Regions from separate parts of the Arthrobacter arnarulunnguaqae genome, predicted to be linked through region 4. Evidence: riboswitches for the same ligand, from Rfam matches in the RefSeq annotation. Region 4 holds a riboswitch; each other region holds the start of a gene.
The links. Region 4 has a riboswitch for thiamine pyrophosphate ahead of thiM (hydroxyethylthiazole kinase). Riboswitches for the same ligand answer to the same signal wherever they lie in the genome.
Positions count from the first base shown of each region.

Region 1: it holds a riboswitch for thiamine pyrophosphate, as region 4 does, so the genes downstream of both, ACHAAJ_RS07080 (ECF transporter S component) here and thiM (hydroxyethylthiazole kinase) in region 4, are expected to answer to the same signal.
Region 2: it holds a riboswitch for thiamine pyrophosphate, as region 4 does, so the genes downstream of both, ACHAAJ_RS09495 (sodium:solute symporter family transporter) here and thiM (hydroxyethylthiazole kinase) in region 4, are expected to answer to the same signal.
Region 3: it holds a riboswitch for thiamine pyrophosphate, as region 4 does, so the genes downstream of both, thiC (phosphomethylpyrimidine synthase ThiC) here and thiM (hydroxyethylthiazole kinase) in region 4, are expected to answer to the same signal.

Region 1 covers NZ_JBIMER010000005.1:135,866-140,384, forward strand. The annotation lists gene ACHAAJ_RS07075 (ATP-binding cassette domain-containing protein) at 1-1,615, opposite strand, end outside; gene ACHAAJ_RS07080 (ECF transporter S component) at 1,631-2,248, opposite strand; TPP riboswitch at 2,299-2,428, opposite strand; gene ACHAAJ_RS07085 (DUF4235 domain-containing protein) at 2,499-2,768, shown strand; gene mnhG (monovalent cation/H(+) antiporter subunit G) at 2,776-3,177, opposite strand; gene ACHAAJ_RS07095 (MrpF/PhaF family protein) at 3,177-3,446, opposite strand; gene ACHAAJ_RS07100 (Na+/H+ antiporter subunit E) at 3,443-4,042, opposite strand; gene ACHAAJ_RS07105 (Na+/H+ antiporter subunit D) at 4,069-4,519, opposite strand, start outside.
Region 2 covers NZ_JBIMER010000008.1:83,031-87,549, reverse strand. The annotation lists gene ectB (diaminobutyrate--2-oxoglutarate transaminase) at 1-1,206, shown strand, start outside; gene ACHAAJ_RS09505 (ectoine synthase) at 1,279-1,683, shown strand; gene thpD (ectoine hydroxylase) at 1,820-2,719, shown strand; TPP riboswitch at 2,881-2,995, shown strand; gene ACHAAJ_RS09495 (sodium:solute symporter family transporter) at 2,988-4,451, shown strand; gene ACHAAJ_RS09490 (LuxE/PaaK family acyltransferase) at 4,448-4,519, shown strand, end outside.
Region 3 covers NZ_JBIMER010000010.1:9,127-13,645, forward strand. The annotation lists gene ACHAAJ_RS10470 (acyl-CoA synthetase) at 1-117, shown strand, start outside; gene ACHAAJ_RS10475 (GNAT family protein) at 122-616, shown strand; gene ACHAAJ_RS10480 (IclR family transcriptional regulator) at 628-1,440, opposite strand; gene ACHAAJ_RS10485 (helix-turn-helix domain-containing protein) at 1,512-2,099, shown strand; TPP riboswitch at 2,159-2,266, shown strand; gene thiC (phosphomethylpyrimidine synthase ThiC) at 2,264-4,069, shown strand.
Region 4 covers NZ_JBIMER010000021.1:26,865-31,383, forward strand. The annotation lists gene ACHAAJ_RS14170 (NAD(P)H-dependent oxidoreductase) at 1-469, opposite strand, end outside; gene ACHAAJ_RS14175 (aldehyde dehydrogenase family protein) at 594-2,057, opposite strand; TPP riboswitch at 2,131-2,224, shown strand; gene thiM (hydroxyethylthiazole kinase) at 2,216-3,046, shown strand; gene thiE (thiamine phosphate synthase) at 3,043-3,726, shown strand; gene ACHAAJ_RS14190 (bifunctional hydroxymethylpyrimidine kinase/phosphomethylpyrimidine kinase) at 3,723-4,519, shown strand, end outside.

The DNA.
Region 1 (4,519 bases), on a different contig from region 4:
GCGTGCGTGCGCCGAGTGCCGCGGCGAAGTGTTCGTCGTGGGTCACGGCGACGACCGAGGCTCCCGCCTCCAGATGCTCGCGCAGCAACAGCGCGAGTTCGGTCCACGTGTTCATGTCCTGGCCGAACGTGGGTTCGTCCACGATCAACACCGACGGCCCCGCGGCGAGCACGGTGGCGACCGAGAGCCGGCGTTTTTCGCCGCCGGACAGGGTGAAGGGGTTCGCGTCGGCCAGGTGCCGCAGCCCGAGGCGGTCCAACAAGCCATCGACCCGTTCGGCGATCTGATCGTCGCCGAACAGCGGAATCCGGCTCCCCGACACCCGCGCCTGCCGCGGACCGAACGCCAGCTCCTCGCGCACCGTGGCCGCCACGAACTGGTGTTCCGGCTCCTGGAAGACGGTGCCGATGCGGCTGACCAAGTCGGCTGCCTTCCACCGGTGGGGACGCTCGGCGAGGACGGTGGAGTTGGCCCTCGCCGAACCCTCCGGCGGGTCGCCGGGCGAGGTGAGCGCCGGCGTCGCGACGACGCGTCCCGAGCGTTCGGGAAGGAGTCCCGCGAGCGTCAGGGCGAGTGTGGACTTGCCGGAGCCGTTCGCTCCGGTGATGCAAAGGGCCTCCGCGGCGCCCAGTCGCAGGTCCACTCCGGCCAGTGCCACGGGGGCGCCCGCGGTCCGGGCCACGGACAGCAGCTCGGTGCGCAGCAGCATCTCCCCGGCCGGGCGCGCGCCGGCGTCGTCCGCCATCGCCGGGAGCACCGGGAGGATCGGCACGTGGCCGGGAACCCACACGCCGGCGCGGATGAGATCCTCGCGCACGGGGCCGGGGGCGAACAGTTCGGCGGGAGTGCCCTGGTGCGCCACGCCTCCCCCGGGCTCGAGGACCACCACGCGGTCCACGTGCGGTGCCCAGGCATCCAGGCGGTGCTCGACGATGACGGCCGTCGCCCCGGTGAGTTCCAGTGCCGCCACCACGGCGTCGCGGACCTCGCGGACGCCCGCGGGATCCAGGTTGGCCGTGGGCTCGTCGAGCAGCACCAGACCGGGCCGCATAGCCAGGATCCCGGCGAGCGTCAGCCGCTGCTTCTGGCCGCCGGAGAGGGAGGACGACGGATGGTCGAGCCCGACCCGCAGCCCGACGGCGTCCAGCGCCTCGGCGACCCGGGGCCAGATCTCATCGCGCGGCACGGCGAGGTTTTCGGCCCCGAACGCCACGTCGTCGCCGACGCGCGCCTGGACGACCTGCGTCTCCGGGTCCTGCTGCATCAGTCCTGCGCGGCCCGTCGACGCGTGGGCCGGGCGACCGTCGACCAGCAGTTCCCCGGCGGATGCCGTGTCCTCGTCCGCGTGGAGCACGCCGGCGAGGGCGTGGAGCAGGGTGGATTTGCCCGCGCCCGACGGCCCGGCGAGCAGGATCCGCTCCCCCGGCCGGATGTCCAGGTCGAGGCCACGCAGGGCGTCTCGGGTGCGGTCGGCATGCCGCCAGCCCCACCCTCGGGCGCTCACCGAGGCGGGCGCGTGCCCGGCGACGGGCCGCGTGCCCGGCGCGGCGCCGTGTTCGCCACGCCGCTCCGCTCCGTGGCCGGCGGCACCGGCGTCGTGCATGTGGGTGGCCATGAGGGGACCTACCGGCTAGCCCCGGGCCGGTTCCTGTCCGGCCTTGCGGGAGGCGAGGGCGGACAGCGCACCGGTGCGGGCGAGTGCCCGGGTGGCCAGCCAGGACAACAGCCCGGCGATGACGATGCCGGAGACGGTCATGCAGCCCACGTAGACGAGCTTCATGGCGGCGGTGTATTCGGGGAACCAGTTGAAGACGAACGCGTCGTTGATTCCGCCGAAGAGGCCCGCCGCGGCGCCGGCGAGGAGCGCGGTCACCAGGCCCCAGCGCCGGTAGAGGAACGCGGCGAACACGAGTTCGGCGCCGAGGCCCTGGACAAGCCCGGACACCAGCACGGTCCAGCCGTATTCGGAGCCGAGGAACGCGGACACGACGGCGGCGACGGTCTCGCAGAACAGGGCCGCGCCCGGCTTGCGGATGATCAGCGCGCCCAGCACGGCCGGGAAGAGCCAGAATCCGGCCACGAGCGCCGAGGACGGCGGGAAGGCGACGAAGAGGAAGTCCAGCGCGTGGTGGATGGTGTTCCAGCCGAAGAAGATGACGCCGGAGGCGACGGCGATCACGGCCGCGACGACGATGTCGACGACGCGCCACGAGGCGCGCGCGTTGCGGGGGTTCTGCAGGGTGGTCATGGTTTTTCCTCCTTGAGGGCAAGGAGGGGAGGAAGAGTCGACGGCGCGCTCACCCTGAGATCTCGACTCCCTTCGCCGGTACTAGCCGGAGCAGGTTCGAGGGTCTGCGTCGAAGCGCACTCTCAGCATCAGTTGACCGGGCCGTTGGGCACCGATCGTGACGCTCCCCTGTCGTAGTTGTTCAGTGTCCCCAGTCTAGCCCCGCGTTATGCTGGGCAGGTAATCACGCCGAACGACGGGAGCACTGCACGTGAACATTCTGCTGAAGGTGGGCGGCACCATCATTTCGCTGGTCGCGGGGCTGGCCGGCGCCAAGGTCGTGGACGCGGTCTGGACGAAAGTCACCGGCAACGAGCCGCCCAAGCCGACGAACCCCAAGACGCAGGCGGAGGCGACGCTGCGCCAGGCACTGGGCTTCGCCGTGATGTCCTCCGTGGTCGCGGCCGTGATCCAGGTGGCGACCAACCGCGGGACGCAACGCGCCATCGCGCGGTTCAACCGCACCCTCGACGAGGTCTAGAAGGCGTCTAGGGGCTGCCCGGCGGGGTCTCGCGGCCGCCGGCGTTGCCGTCGGCGGCCCGGGCCACCACCTCGTCGAGGTCGTCCAGCACCAGCGTTTCCTTCTTCAGGTGCCTAGTCCGGTATCCGGATCGACCGACCATGTGTGCGCTGACTGGTGCCGTCAGCAGCTGGAGCATCCACGCCAGGAACAGCGCGGGGGCCACGGACCACGAGCCCATCTGCAGGCCCACGGCCGTGAGCATCAGCAACAGCCCCAGCACCTGCGGCTTCGTGGCTGCGTGCATCCTGGACAGCAGGTCGGGAAAGCGGAGCATGCCGATTCCGGCGGCGAACGACATCAGCGCGCCGACGACCAGGAAGACGGCGGACACCACGTCCACGGCGGTCCCCCACAGCGAATTGTCCATTAGGAGTTCCTCCGGTCCGTCACGTAGCGCGAGATCGTCACCGAGCCGATGAAGCCGATCACGCTGGCCGCCAGGACAAACGGCAGGTGGTCGATGTGGTGGTTCGCGGCCATGTCGATGCACAGGGCGGCGACGACGATGGTCAGGAGCACATCCAGGCCGATGACCCTCTCCAGGATGGAGGGGCCGCGGGCTATGCGGACGAGGGCCAGGGCCGCGGCGGCCGCGATCAGCAGTCCCGAGGCCCATACGGCGATGTCCATGATCATGCTGTCCTCCCGCGCTTCGCGCCGGCCTCGGCGCCGTTCTCCGCCTCGAGCGAGGCAAGTTCCTCGCGCGTCCCCATCACGCGAATCAGCCGGGCCTCGGTGGCGCGCACCTTGCGGCGGAAGTCCTCCGCCTCCTCCCGGGTGTTCACGTCCAGGACGTGGAGATACAGGGTCGCGTTGGGACGGTCCACCTCCACGGTGAACGATCCCGGTATCAGGGTGAGGACGTGGGAGACCGTGGTGATCATCAGGTCCTCGCGGCTGCGCAGGCCCACCCCGACGACGGCGCTGCGCACCTTGGGGCCCTTGACCAGCGCGGTGCCGAGGACCTGGAAACTCGCGACGGCGATGTCCCACACGAACCGCGCGGCGAAGAGCGCTGCGCGCCACACGTTGAACCGGCCGCTGAGCTCCACCGGCGGTAGCCGGAACGCGGACACGACGCCGAGGGAGATCAGGAACCCGAACACCAGGTTGCCGATGGCGAAGTCCCGCCAGAGCGCGCCCCAGACGAGCACCATCCACACCAGCAGCGGCAGCTCCACCATGAAGCGCGCACGCTTGCGGCGACGGGATGCGGCGCCGGGGGTGCGCATGCCCAGTGCGGACGGACGCGTGGGAGTCACGGTGCCACTCCCGTCACGGGTGCGTTGCGCTCCGAGGCGGTCCCCAGCACCGCCGAGATGTAGTCGTTGCGGTCCATCATGTTGCGCGCCGCCTGCTCGCTGAGTCCGAACAGCGGGCCGGCGAACACCGTCAGCGACAGGCCCAGGACCACCAGGGCGGCCGTCGAGCCGACCATGGCGCGGGGCAGGAGCTCGATGTCGCCGCGGTCGCTGAACCGGCTGGCGGGATGGTCGGCGACGTGGCGGTAGGTGGTCACGCGCCCGCCGTCGGCCGCGCCGACCAGGAGCAGCGGGTCCGGGTCCTCCGCGTCCTCCGCCTTCCGCCAGAACGCCCGGTTCCAGACCCGAGCGACGGCCAGCAGGGTCAGCAGCGACGTGGCCACGGCCCCGCCCAGGAGAACCCAGGCCAGCGGTGTCCCGAGTTCGATCCCGCCCTGCAGCAGCCCC
Region 2 (4,519 bases), on a different contig from region 4:
GTGTTCACGCACTCCTCCGGCAGCACCATGACCGCCGAGGACGGCACCGACTACCTGGACTTCTTCTCCGGAGCCGGCGCCCTCAACTACGGCCACAACAACCCGAAGCTGCTGGCGCCGCTGATGGACTACCTGGCGAGCGGCGCCGTCGTGCATTCGCTCGACATGAAGACGCCGGCGAAGCGCACGTTCCTCGAGACGTTCCAGCGCCTCATCCTGGAGCCGCGCAACCTGGACTACAAGGTCATGTTCCCCGGCCCGACAGGGACCAACACCGTTGAGGCGGCCCTCAAGCTGGCCCGCAAGGTCACCGGCCGCCAGCACATCCTCTCCTTCACGAATGCCTTCCACGGCATGACGCTGGGCTCGCTGTCCGTCACCGGCAACTCGATGAAGCGCAAGGGCGCCGGCATCCCGCTGACCAACAGCTCCAAGATTCCGTACGACGACTACTTCGACGGCGAGACGGCAGATTTCCTGTGGCTGGAGCGCGTCCTCGAGGACAGCGGCTCGGGCGTGGACAAGCCGGCGGCCATCATCGTCGAGACCGTTCAGGGCGAGGGTGGCCTCAACGCCGCGCGCGCCGGCTGGCTCCGCGGACTCTCCGACCTGTGCAAGAAGCACGAGATCCTGCTGATCGTCGACGACGTGCAGGCCGGCTGCGGCCGCACGGGCACGTTCTTCAGCTTCGAGGAAGCCGGCATCGAGCCGGACATCGTGTGCCTCTCCAAGTCCATCTCCGGCTTCGGCCTGCCGATGGCGCTCACCCTGTTCCGCCGCGAACTGGACGTCTGGGGCCCGGGCGAGCACAACGGCACCTTCCGCGGCCACAACCCCGCGTTCATCACCGCCACCGCGGCGCTGGAGAACTACTGGGCCAACGACGACTTCCAGAACCAGGTCGCCGGCACCATCGCCACGCTGCACCGCGGACTGGACGCGTTGGCCGCCTCGGTCGAAGGCGCATCCGTCCGCGGACGCGGCCTGCTCGCCGGAGTGCGCTTCCCGGACAAGTCCACCGCCGGCCTCGTGGCAGCCGAGTCGTTCCGCCGCGGTCTCCTGGTGGAGACCTCGGGACCGGACGACGAGGTCCTCAAGCTCATGCCGGCGCTGACCATCAGCGACGCCGACCTGAACCGCGGCCTGCAGATCCTGACAGACGCCACGCGCGTCGCCGTGGGCGCCCCCGCGCTCGCCACGGTCTAGCACGACGCCGGAACCCGCCTGCCCGGGCCGCCGCGCGCGGCGGCCCGGGAACCCCAGAACCAAAGGAGCACCATGCTTGTTACCCAGTTGAACGACCTCAACGACACCGACCGCGACATCAAGTCCGACACCTGGCGCAGCCGCCGCATGGTGCTGTCCGGGGAGGGCGTCGGTTTCTCGTTCCACGACACCGTGATCTACGCCGGCACGACGTCGACGTTCCACTACGCCAACCACATCGAGGCCGTGTACTGCGTCCAGGGCGAGGGAACGCTGACGGATGAGACCACCGGCGAGGTCCACGACCTGCGCGACGGCACCATGTACCTGCTGAACGGCAACGAGAAGCACACGGTGCGCGCCACCAGCGAGTTGCGCATGGCCTGCGTCTTCAACCCGCCGGTCACGGGCCGCGAAGTGCACGACGAGAACGGCGTCTACCCGCTGATCGTCGAGGAGCCCGCGCCGGTCTCATAACCCGCGCCGGGGCAGCGCCCCCAAGGATTTGCCCATCCGCAAGGCTGGGCAGCAACGATGTGCCGGCCCGAAAGGTCCGGCACATTGGTGTCTGCGCGGTACGGCGCAGACCGGCAACAACCGAGGAGGAACGGACATGACGGAGACACTGAGTCGCCTACACGACCAGTATCCAACACGAACAGGCAGCGACTACAAGGTGCTGGACCGGACCGGTCCCGTGGTCTGGGGATCCGCCACCGACGGTCCCATGGACGCGGGGACCCTCGAGGGTTTCGAGTCCAAGGGCTACCTGGCCATCGACCAGCTCATCACCGCCGACGAGCTGGAGACGCTCCGGGGCGAACTGAGCCGGCTGTCCGAGGACCCGACCGTCCGCGCCGACGACCGCACCATCGTCGAGGCGAAGTCGCAGGAGGTGCGCTCGATCTTCGACGTGCACCGCACCAGCGCGGTCATGCGGAAGATCGCCAACGACCCGCGGGTGGTGGAACGCGCCCGGCAGATCCTGGGCTCGGACGTCTACATCCACCAGTCCCGGGTGAACTTCAAGCCCGGCTTCGAGGGCAAGGAGTTCTCCTGGCACTCGGACTTCGAGACCTGGCACGCCGAGGACGGGATGCCCACCCCGCGCGCGGTGAGCGTCTCGATTTCGTTGACGGACAACTACTCCTACAACGGGCCGCTGATGATCATGCCCGGTTCGCACAAGAAGTACATCTCGTGCGGGGGAGAGACCCCGGAGGACAACTACAAGGCGTCGCTGGTCATGCAGGGCGCCGGCACCCCGGACAAGGAGACGCTGACCCGGTTCGCCGACGAATACGGGATCGACGTCCTCGAGGGCAAGGCCGGCGGGGCGATCATGTTCGACTCGAACTGCATGCATGCCTCCAACGGCAACGTGACGCCGTACCCACGCTCCAACGTGTTCATCGTGTTCAACAGCGTCGAGAACACCCTGGTGGAGCCGTTCGGCGCGGCCGAGCCGCGCCCGGACTACATCGGAGTCCGGGACTTCACGCCCGCGGGCTAGACAGTGCGACGGCGGTGCGCCCGCTGGCCGTTTTCGGGGTTCGATGTCCCCGGGAACGGCCAGCGGCGCGTAGGCCAGTAACATGCCCGCGAACCGATCCCAAGCCTCGAACGCTTGACGAATTCCGGTTTGGAGGCGGGCAGCGGCGCGACTACAGTCGAGTCGTGTAGAGCGGGAGCTCGGGTACGAACCGGGCTGAGAGGGCGAATGACGACGTCGCCGACCGCATGAACCTGTCCGGGTAATGCCGGCGAAGGGATGAGCATTCATGCTTGGTGTTTCCACGACCATCGCAATTTTGGCGGGCGTTCTCGGTGTTTTCGCGTGGGTTGGGCTGGCCGTGGGCCGGGACCGCGACCTCGAACAGTTCACGGTGGCACGCGGCAGCCAGGGCGGACTTGGACTGGGGCTGTCGTTTTTTGCCTCGGGCGTCGGGGCCTGGATACTCTTCGCGGCGCCCGAGGTCGGCGCTTCAGTGGGGCTGGCCGGCGTCCTGGGGTACGCCGTGGCGATCACGGTTCCCCTGTTCGGCCTCGTCTTCGTGGGACGGCGGTTGCGGGCGCTGGTTCCCGAGGGGCACAGCCTGATCGAATTCGTCCGGATCCGCTACGGCCGCACCATGCACGTTTACGTGCTCGGCATCTCCGTCTTGTACATGCTGGTGGCGTTGGCAGCTGAACTGACCGCCGTTGGCGCCGTGCTCGGACGCCTGTCCAGCATGGATCCGCGGGTCGGCATTGCCGCGGTCGCGCTCATCACCGTTCTCTATACGGCCTATGGGGGCCTCCGCGCCTCCATCCGGACCGACCGGTGGCAATCCTGGCTGTTGTTTCCCCTGCTGATAGTCGTCGGCGCACTGCTCTTCGGCGGACTGTCGCGGGAAGCCGCGCCGATGGATCCGGCGTTGTTCGCCGTGGACCTGACGGGCGTCGAGGCGGCACTGACGCTCGTCGTGGCGGTGACGGCAACCACCCTCTTCCACAACGGCTACTGGCAGCGGGTGTGGGCGGCCCGGGACGGGCGTGCGCTGGGCCGCGGAGCGGTCCTCGGGGCCGTGACGCGCTTTCCCGTCGTTTTCGCCGCGGGCATGGTCGGTCTGCTCGCGGCGGCCTATGGCGTCTCCCTCGGCGAACCGCCCGCACCCTTCTTCGCCCTGCTGGATTTCCAGCCCCAATGGGTTCTCGCGCTGGTCCTCATGCTCACCCTCGCGCTGGTGGCATCCACCGTGGACACGCTGCAGAACGGACTCGCCGCGGTTGCCGTCACGCACACCCCTTCCATGGGGCTCACCGGTGGACGCATCGCAACGGCAGTGTTCACGGTCATCCCGGTACTCGTCGCGTTCCAGGGCTTCTCGGTGCTGCGTCTTTTCCTCATAGCAGACCTGTTCTGCGCGGCCACCATCGTGCCCGCGTTGCTGGGGCTGTGGCGCCGTTCGACGCCGGGCGGCGCGGTCAGCGGTTCGGTGGCCGGCCTCGTGGCCGCCCTCGGGTACGGTTTCGCGGTCGGCGGTAGCCTTCCCGAGGCCATTGCCGTTGCGACCTTCGCGGAGGGACTCGCGCTTCCCCCGTTCCTCGCCGCGCTGTTCGCCTCCGCACTGGTCACCGTCGTGGTTTCCCTGGCGTCCGGACGGAGCCGGGACATGGAGGGCATTGGTGCGTTGGCCACGCCATTGACGTCGCCGCAACGGCCGGGGCCATCCGCCGCCGATGCGCCGGAGACGGTCCGATGACCGCCGACGCGGAGCCGGCCGCGGCCGAGGAACGCGACAGCCTGGATCTGCGGATCCAGGCATTCGTC
Region 3 (4,519 bases), on a different contig from region 4:
TACCTCGCGCGCTATAAGCTGCCCAAGAAGCTGGTGCTGACCGCCGCGGTTCCGCGCAACGGGGCGGGAAAACTGGACAAGCCGGCCATCCGCCGCCTGGTCAGCGAGGAGGAGTAGCCGCATGATGGACCACGACGAGCACGCCGACAACGACCACGCCAACGACGAGGTCGACCAGTTGCGCTGGCCCGATGCGCTTCCGCCGTCGTGGGCGGCCGCCCCGGTTTCCGCGGAGCCGGGTTTCGAGTCCACGTTCGCGGTCACCGAGGACGGGGCCCCGCGGGGGAGCGTCTCGGTGGTCCGTGTGGCCAAGAGCGAGTTGGACGCCGCCTACCCGGCCTCCGTGCGGGACCGGCTGCTCGTGCCGTCGCCCGACGCCCCCGCGGAGGCGCTCCAGCTGGTGTCCGAACGCGTCATGGAGGCCGAACCGGCCTGCCGGCGCCTGGTGGTCTCCACCCCGGAGGGGGACGTCGCGCAGATCGCGCGTGCAGAGAGGGCCGGCTACCGCTACGTCGTCGACGTCGACCTGCCGGACCGGGCGGTCTCCCTGATGGCCGCCGAACCGGACTGGGTGCTCGAGGAGTCGCGCCGGATCGACGACGTCCCCACGCGCTAGGCGGTCCGGCGCTAGGCGCTCTTGGCCGCCTGCCGCTTGGCCTGGTGCTGCTGCCCGCTGATCGCCGCCACGGCGCGCGAGGCGGCGTAGCAGACCTTCCGCAGGACGGTGGCCTGCGAGTCCGGGACGAACTTGCCGACCGGCCCGGACACGGACATCGAGGCCACCGGCTTGCCGTTGGGCCCGAAAATCGGGGCGGCGATGCAGTTCAGACCGGTGAGGATCTCCTCGCGGTCGAACGCGAGGTTGGTGTTGCGGACCTCCAGGAGCTCGCGGCGGAAGGCGTCCGGGTCCGTGATGGTGGCCGGCGTCCAGGCCAGCATTTCGGAGCGCATGGCCTCGTCCGCGGCGTCGGGATCGTAGGCCAGGAGCACCTTGCCGACGGCGGTGCAGTAGGCCGGGGCACGCCCGCCGATGCGCGAGGGGCTGCGCACCTGCAGGTGTCCGTAGAGCTTATTGAGGTAGACGACGTCGGTGCCCTGCAGGACGGCGAGGTGGACCGTCTGCTTGGTCAGTTCGTAGAGGTCCGCGAGGAACGGCGTGAGCGCGTCCCGCATGCGGCCCTGCAGCGCGTCCTCCTGCGTCGAGCCCAGGTCCTGGATCATCTTTCCCAGTCGGTATGCGTTGCCGGCGCGCTCCACGGCACCGTTGTTCTGCAGGGTGGCCAGCAGCCGGAAGGCGGTGGACTTGGACAGCGAGGCTCGGCGGGCGAGTTCGCTGACGCCGACGCCGACGAACGCGTCGTTGCCGAAGGCGTTGAGCAGCGACATGGCCTTGTCGACGGCCGTCCGGTCGTCGCGGGGCGCGGGGGTGCTACGGGTCATGCTTTAGTTTCCCGCGCCATCGTGCGGCTGTCAAACATGACAGTTCGTCACTTATAGGTGACACTTGGGGTGTGCAGGCCAACGACCTCGTCTCCCGGAACATCCGCCGTTTCCGCGTGGAGCGCGACCTCTCGCTCGGCGAGCTTGCGGCGCTGGCGGGCATCTCCAAGCAGACCCTGTCCAAGGTGGAGGGCGGCGTCGGGAACCCCACGGTGGGGACCCTGGAGAGCATCGGGCACGGGCTCGGCGTCAGCGTCGTGCGGCTGCTGACCGAATGGGGGACTCCCGTCCACGAGTCGTTGGCGGCGGACGCATCCTGGCGTGCCGCTGGCGTCGCGCACGTCAGGGACCTGGACCGGATCTATGGGTCCGGATACGTCCGGACGCATGTCCTGCGCGTGCATCCGTCGACGAAGACGCGCGTGGTCGAGGTGCACGGATTCGGGTCCCTGCACCAGTTGTATGTGGTGTCCGGGACGCTGGAGGCCGGTCCGGTGGGGGACCTCCGCCGCCTGGGCGAGGGCGATTTCCTGCGTTTCCCGGGCGACGCGGAACACGCCTACCGCGCGGTCGGGGGCCCCGCCGTCGCGCATCTGACGACGACGGCGCCCCAGGTGCCGCAGTTCCCGCACGGGGACGGCACCGGGGATCCGGCCTGAGCTCTCGCTCCGGAATGGGGCGCCCGTTGGCCCGGGCGCCCCAAGTGGGCTAGGCTCGCCATCGTCCACACGGGTGCCCTCGCAAGGGCTGAGATCAGGCTGACGCTGCCTGCGACCGTCGAACCTGTCCGGGTCATGCCGGCGTAGGAAGTGAGGGCTCATCCGTGAGCGTTTCAGCAGAAAACCAGTCCATCCACCGTGCCTCCGAACAGCACCCGGCCCACTCGCCGGCGTTCCTGGAGGACGCCGACTCCGGCATCCGCGTGCCGGTGACGGCGATCAGCCTGGACGATTCCCCGGACGGAAACCCCAATCCGCCGCTGAACGTCTACCGCACCGCGGGGCCGGGCAGCGACCCGCTGGAGGGGCTGCCGCCGTTCCGCGCCGCGTGGATCGAGGGCCGCGGGGACACCGAGGAGTACGGCGGCCGCGAGCGCAACCTGCACGACGACGGGAAGTCGGCCGTGCGCCGCGGCGCGGCATCATCCGAATGGAAGGGCGCGCGTCCGGTCCCGCGGCGTTCGCTAGCTGGGCGCGTGGTGACGCAGATGCACTACGCGCGCGCCGGCGTCGTCACCGAGGAGATGCGCTACGTGGCGCTCCGCGAGGGATGCGACGTGGAACTGGTGCGCAGCGAGGTCGCCGCCGGACGGGCCATCATCCCCAACAACATCAACCACCCCGAGTCGGAGCCGATGGTCATCGGCAAGGCGTTCCTGGTGAAGATCAACGCGAACATCGGCAACTCCGCCGTGACCAGCTCGATCGCCGAGGAGGTGGACAAGCTGCAGTGGGCCGCCCACTGGGGCGCCGACACCGTGATGGACCTGTCCACCGGCGACGACATCCACACCACGCGCGAGTGGATCATCCGCAACTCGCCCGTCCCGATCGGCACCGTGCCCATCTACCAGGCGCTGGAGAAGGTCGGCGGCGACGCGGCGAAGCTGGACTGGGAGGTCTTCCGCGACACCGTGATCGAGCAGTGCGAGCAGGGCGTGGATTACATGACCATCCACGCGGGCGTGCTGCTGCGCTACGTGCCGCTGAGCGCCGAGCGCGTCACGGGGATCGTGTCCCGCGGCGGGTCCATCATGGCGGGCTGGTGCCTGGCGCACCACCGCGAGAACTTCCTCTACGAGCGCTTCGACGAGCTCTGCGAAATCTTCGCCCGGTACGACGTCGCGTTCTCCCTGGGCGACGGGCTGCGGCCCGGCTCGATCGCCGACGCGAACGACGCCGCTCAGTTCGCGGAGCTCGACACGCTGGCCGAGCTGACGAAACGGGCGTGGGAGTTCGACGTCCAGGTCATGGTGGAGGGGCCCGGGCACATCCCGTTCCACCTGGTGCGGGAGAACGTGGAGCGCCAGCAGGAGCTGTGCGACGGCGCGCCGTTCTACACGCTGGGCCCGTTGGTGACGGACATCGCGCCGGGCTACGACCACATCACCAGCGCCATCGGGGCCACGGAGATCGCCCGTTACGGCACGGCGATGCTCTGCTACGTCACCCCGAAGGAGCACCTCGGGCTGCCGAACAAGGACGACGTGAAGACCGGGGTGATCACGTACAAGATCGCCGCGCACGCCGCCGACCTGGCCAAGGGCCATCCGGGTGCGCACGAGCGTGACGACGCCCTGTCCAAGGCGCGCTTCGAGTTCCGCTGGAAGGACCAGTTCGCGTTGTCGCTGGATCCGGCCACGGCGGAGGCGTTCCACGACGAGACGCTGCCGGCCGAGCCGGCCAAGACGGCGCACTTCTGCTCGATGTGCGGGCCGAAGTTCTGTTCCATGCGGATCTCGCAGGACATCCGCAAGCAGTTCGGCTCGGCCGCGGACCAGCAGGTGCTGGCCGAGGACATCGAGCGGCGGATCTCCGAGGGCATGGAGGAGAAGAGCCGCGAGTTCGCCGGGGCCGGCGGCAGCGTCTACCTGCAGCAGACCATCGGGGTGGGCTCGCCGAACGCCTAACCTCGAAGCACTGGACCCCGTCCGCGCCGCCCGAAGCGAGGCGGCGCGGACGGGGTCCAGTGGCGGTGGGCACCGACAGGCGGGGCATAGGACCGCCGCGACAGGTCACCGTTATCGACCTTTTGACCTATTTGGTGGCGTTGGGATGGTGTGTGTGGACGTCGGTCAGTACAACGGAGCGTTCGTCGACGTAGAACCAGATTCTGGCGCCATTTGCCAGCTCGTACTGCCGTCGGCGGTGTTTCGTTCCTTTATGGCTGACAAACTCGAGATCACCCTTCATCCCATGACACGTCGGATCGTCAGCGAGGGGATCAGTGGTCAGTCGCTCCCAAGCTTGGACGACGGTATTTCGTTGCACCGCGACGACGTCTATCCAGCTTTTTCGCGAGTTGGAGGTCCCGAAAACGATCTCGTACTCACTGCGGCGCAGGGGACGGTGGACTGTCT
Region 4 (4,519 bases):
CGGCGAAGCGGACCAGGGAACCCGGGATGGACAGCTTGACGTCCTCGAGGACGGTCGCGCCGGCGATGCCGACGGCCTTGCGGGCCTCGTCCTGCGCCCACACGCCGCCGAACTGGCCGAACGCGGTGCCGATGACGGCGGCCGGCTTGCCGGTCATGGCGCCGGCGCCGTACGGGCGGGACAGCCAGTCGATGGCGTTCTTCAGGACGGCCGGCATGGTGCCGTTGTACTCCGGGGAAACCAGCAGCATGGCGTCCGCGGCACCGGCGGCGGCGCGCAGCTCGGCCGCGGCGGCCGGAACCTGGCCCTCGATGTCGACGTCCTCGTTGTAGAACGGCAGGTTCTCGAGGCCCTCGAACACGTTGACCTCCACGCCCTCGGGCGCGTTGGCGGCGGTGGCCTCGGCCAGCTGACGGTTGGTGGATCCGTTGCGCAGCGAGCCGACGAGGGTCAGGACGGTGGTTGCCATGGGGATGCTCCTATTGGTTTGGGGAACCGGCGCGGGGGCCGATCGATCTTCCACAATATGCAACCGCATGCAATACCGGCCTGTTCCCGTCTCCGGCGTGACGCTCGACACCCCCGTGGCCGCGCTAGAGGATCCGGCGCAGCAGCCCCGCCTTCAGACGCCCGTACGGCGGGTACACGGCCCTGAGCGTATCGACCACGGCCGTCTTCGACAGAACGGACCGGAACTGGCTGAACGTCTCGAACCCCGCCCGCCCGTGGTAGCTCCCGTGCCCGGACGCCCCGACGCCTCCGAACGGGAGCGCGGGGATGGCCAGGTGCGCGTTGCAGACGTTGTGCCCGATCGCCCCGGCGCGCACCCGGTCCTCGAAGGCGGACTGCAGCCGGGGCTTCTCGCTGAACAGGTACGCCGCCAGCGGGGAGGGACGGGAGTTGATGAACCGCACCGCGTCGTCGAACGAGGCCACCCGCACGATCGGCAGGACCGGCCCGAAGATCTCCTCGGTCATGACCGGGGACGCCGGGTCGACGTCGGCCAGAATGGTCGGCTCGATGAACAGCGACTCCGCGTCCGAAACCCCGCCGCTCACGATGCGGCCCGCGCCGCCCGCGGCCGCCTCGATAAACCCGGCGAGCCGATCGAACGCGGGGCGGTTCACGATCCGCCCGTAGTCCCTACTTTTCGCGGGGTTGCGTCCGTAGAAGGACGCGATCGCCTTGGGGAGGTGCTTTTCCAGCCCGTCGGCGGCCGTCCCCACGGCCAGGACGTAGTCCGGGGCCACGCACGTCTGGCCCGCGTTCGGGAACTTGCCGAAGGTGATGCGGCGCGCGATCGCCGCGGGGTTGCCGTCCACGACGACGGCGGGGCTCTTGCCTCCCAGCTCGAGCGTGGTCGGCGTCAGGTGGCGGGCGGCCGCCTCGGCCACGATGCGGCCCACCCGCTCGCCTCCCGTGAAGAAGACATGGTCCCACCGCTGGGCCAGCAGCGCCTGGCTGGTCTCGACGCCGCCTTCCACGACGGCGACGGCGCGGGGGTCGAGGTACCGGGGAACCAGTCGCGCGATCAGCTCCGACGTCGCCGGCGCGAGCTCCGAGGGCTTGAGGACCACGCAGTTCCCGGCGGCCAGCGCGCCCACCAGCGGCGCGAACACCAGGTTGACCGGGTAGTTCCACGGACCGATGACCAGCACCAGGCCCAACGGCTGCGGCTCGACCTTGGCGGACGCCGGCTGGAACGCCAGCGGAACGCGGACGCCCTTGGCCTCCATCCACTCGGTGAGGTGGAGCTGCGCATGGTCGATCTCCCCGCGCACCAGATCCAATTCGGTCAGGTGCGCCTCGACGGCCGATTTGCCGAGGTCCGCGGCCAACGCCTCGAGGAACTCGCCCTCGTGGGCGTCGAGCATGCGCTCCAGTGCGCGCAGCTGCCCCGCACGGAACCTCCGGGGGTGGGCCAGGTGCGTGGACGCCGAGTCGCGGAGCCGGGTCACGGTCTCCGCGACGACGGGGACGGCCGGGACGGCCGATGACGCGTCCGCGACGGTGTCCGCGCGCGGCGGACGCGGCTTGGTGCGAGAAAAAAGACCCATGGTCATCAACCTAGCCGTTTCGGCATCCGCCCGAGCACGAGGGAGTTCACGGGCGGAACGCGGTAAGCTCGCCTGCAGTGACACGGGGTGTCCGCCAGGGACTGAGATCACACCCGTACACACCTGATCTAGTTCGTACTAGCGGAGGGATGTCGCCCATGGATTCCATTGCGCCTTCACACCTTGTTCCACCCGTCGTCTCGCCCGAATCGGCCGCGAACCACCTGGGGCGGCTGCGCGCCACCGCGCCGCTGGTCCAGTGCCTGACCAACACGGTCGTCGCGAACTTCACGGCCAATGTCCTCCTCGCAGCCGGCGCCGCCCCGGCCATGGTGGACGTTCCCGGCGAGGCCGCCGAGTTCGCCCGCCTCGCCTCCGGAGTCCTGGTCAACCTCGGGACCCCGCACCGCGAGCAGCGCGAGGCCATGCTCGAGGCCGCCCGCGCCGCGCACGAATCCGGCACGCCCTGGGTGCTGGATCCCGTGGCCGTGGGCGCGCTGGCCCTGCGCACCGGGTTCGCGGGCCTGCTCGTTGAGCTGCGCCCCGACGTCGTGCGCGGCAATGCCTCGGAGATCATGGCCCTCGCCGGCGTCGGCGCGGGGGGACGCGGCGTGGACGCGACGGACGATGTCGACGCGGCGCCCGGCGCGGCTGCCGCGCTGGCCCGCCGGACCGGCGGCGTGGTGGCAGTCTCCGGCGCGGTCGACCTGATCACGGACGGCGAGCGCACGGTGCGCGTGCACGGCGGCAGCCCGCTGCTCACGCGCGTCACGGGCGGAGGCTGCGCGCTGGGCGCCCTGGTCGCCGCGTTCGCCGCGGCCGCGGACGATCCATTCGCCGGCAGCGTCGCCGCGCACGCGTTCTTCTCGGTGGCCGCGGAGGCCGCGGCCGCCTCGGCGACGGGTCCGGGGAGCTTCGCCGTCGCATTTCTCGACGCACTGTCCTCCACGACGCCGGAGCAGCTTGCGGAACGGGCGGTGCTGCGATGAGCGCCGCGTTCGACCTCTCGCTCTACCTGGTGGCCAACGCGGGGAGCACCAACGGGCGCCCGCTGGCGGAGATCGTCGCCGCGGCGGTCGACGGAGGGGCGACGATCGTCCAGCTCCGGTGCAAGGACGTCCCGGCCCGCGCCTTCCTCGACGACGTCGTGGCCTGCTCCGAGCACACCGCGGGCCGCGCGGCGCTCGTCGTCAACGACCGCGTGGACGTGTACCTGGCCGCCCGTGAGGCCGGCGCCCGCGTCGACGGCGTGCACATCGGGCAGTCGGACCTGCCGGCGCCGCTGGTGCGCCGTTTGATCGGCCCGGACGCGATTCTCGGTCTCAGCTCGGGGAAGCTGCCCCAGCTGGAGGCCCTCGCGGCCATGCCCGCCGGCACGGTCTCCTACCTGGGGACAGGTGCGGTTCGGCCGACGCCGACGAAGAAGGACCACCCGGATCCAATCGGCTTCGGCGGGCTGGCGGAGTTCGTCGCCGCCGCGCCGCTGCCCTGCGTGGCCATCGGCGGGCTGGGCCACGGCGACGCGGGCGCGGTCGCCGTCGCGGGGGCGTCCGGCATGGCGGTGGTCCGGGCGGTCTGCGCGGCGGAGGACCCGGCCGCCGCCGCGCGATCGCTGCGCGCAGAATGGGAGGCGGCCTGCGCCGCGCGCCGATCGGGGGACCGCGCATGAGCGCCGTGCCCAACATCCTGTCCATCGCCGGGTCCGATCCCTCGGGCGGCGCCGGAATCCAGGCGGACCTGAAGTCGATCGCCGCGTGCGGAGGCTACGGAATGACCGCCATCACGGCGCTGACGGCGCAAAACACCCGCGGCGTCAGCGGCGTCCACATCCCCCCGGTGGATTTCCTGGCCGCCCAGCTGGCGGCGGTCGCGGAGGACATCCGGATCGACGCCGTCAAGATCGGCATGCTCGGCAACGCGGAAACCATCCGGACGGTGTCCACCTGGCTCCAATCCCTCCCCCCCACCACGCGAAGTGGACATTACCGGGGGTTAGTTAAGGGTGGTGATGTCCACTTCCGGGGGTTGGGGGAGGGGCGGCCGGTGGTGGTCTTGGATCCCGTCATGGTCGCCACCAGCGGGGACCGGCTCTTGGACGACGACGCCGGGGCCGCACTGCGCGCGCTGCTTCCCCTCGCGGACCTCGCCACGCCCAACCTCGCCGAGCTCGCCGAGCTGTCCGGCGCACCCCTGGCCGCCAGCTGGGAACGGGCACTCGAACAGGCCCGCTCCGTCGCGGCCGAGTTCGGGATCCTGGTCCTCGCCAAGGGCGGCCATCTGGCCGGCCACCCCGGCGGCTGCCCCGACGCGCTCGTGGACGCGGACGGCGTCGTACTGGAGGTCCTCGGGGAACGGGCGCCCACGCGCAACACCCACGGAACGGGCTGTTCGCTGTCCTCGGCGCTCGCCACGCTGTACCCGCGGACGGGCAACTGGCCGGACGCGCTGCGCCTGGCCAAGGC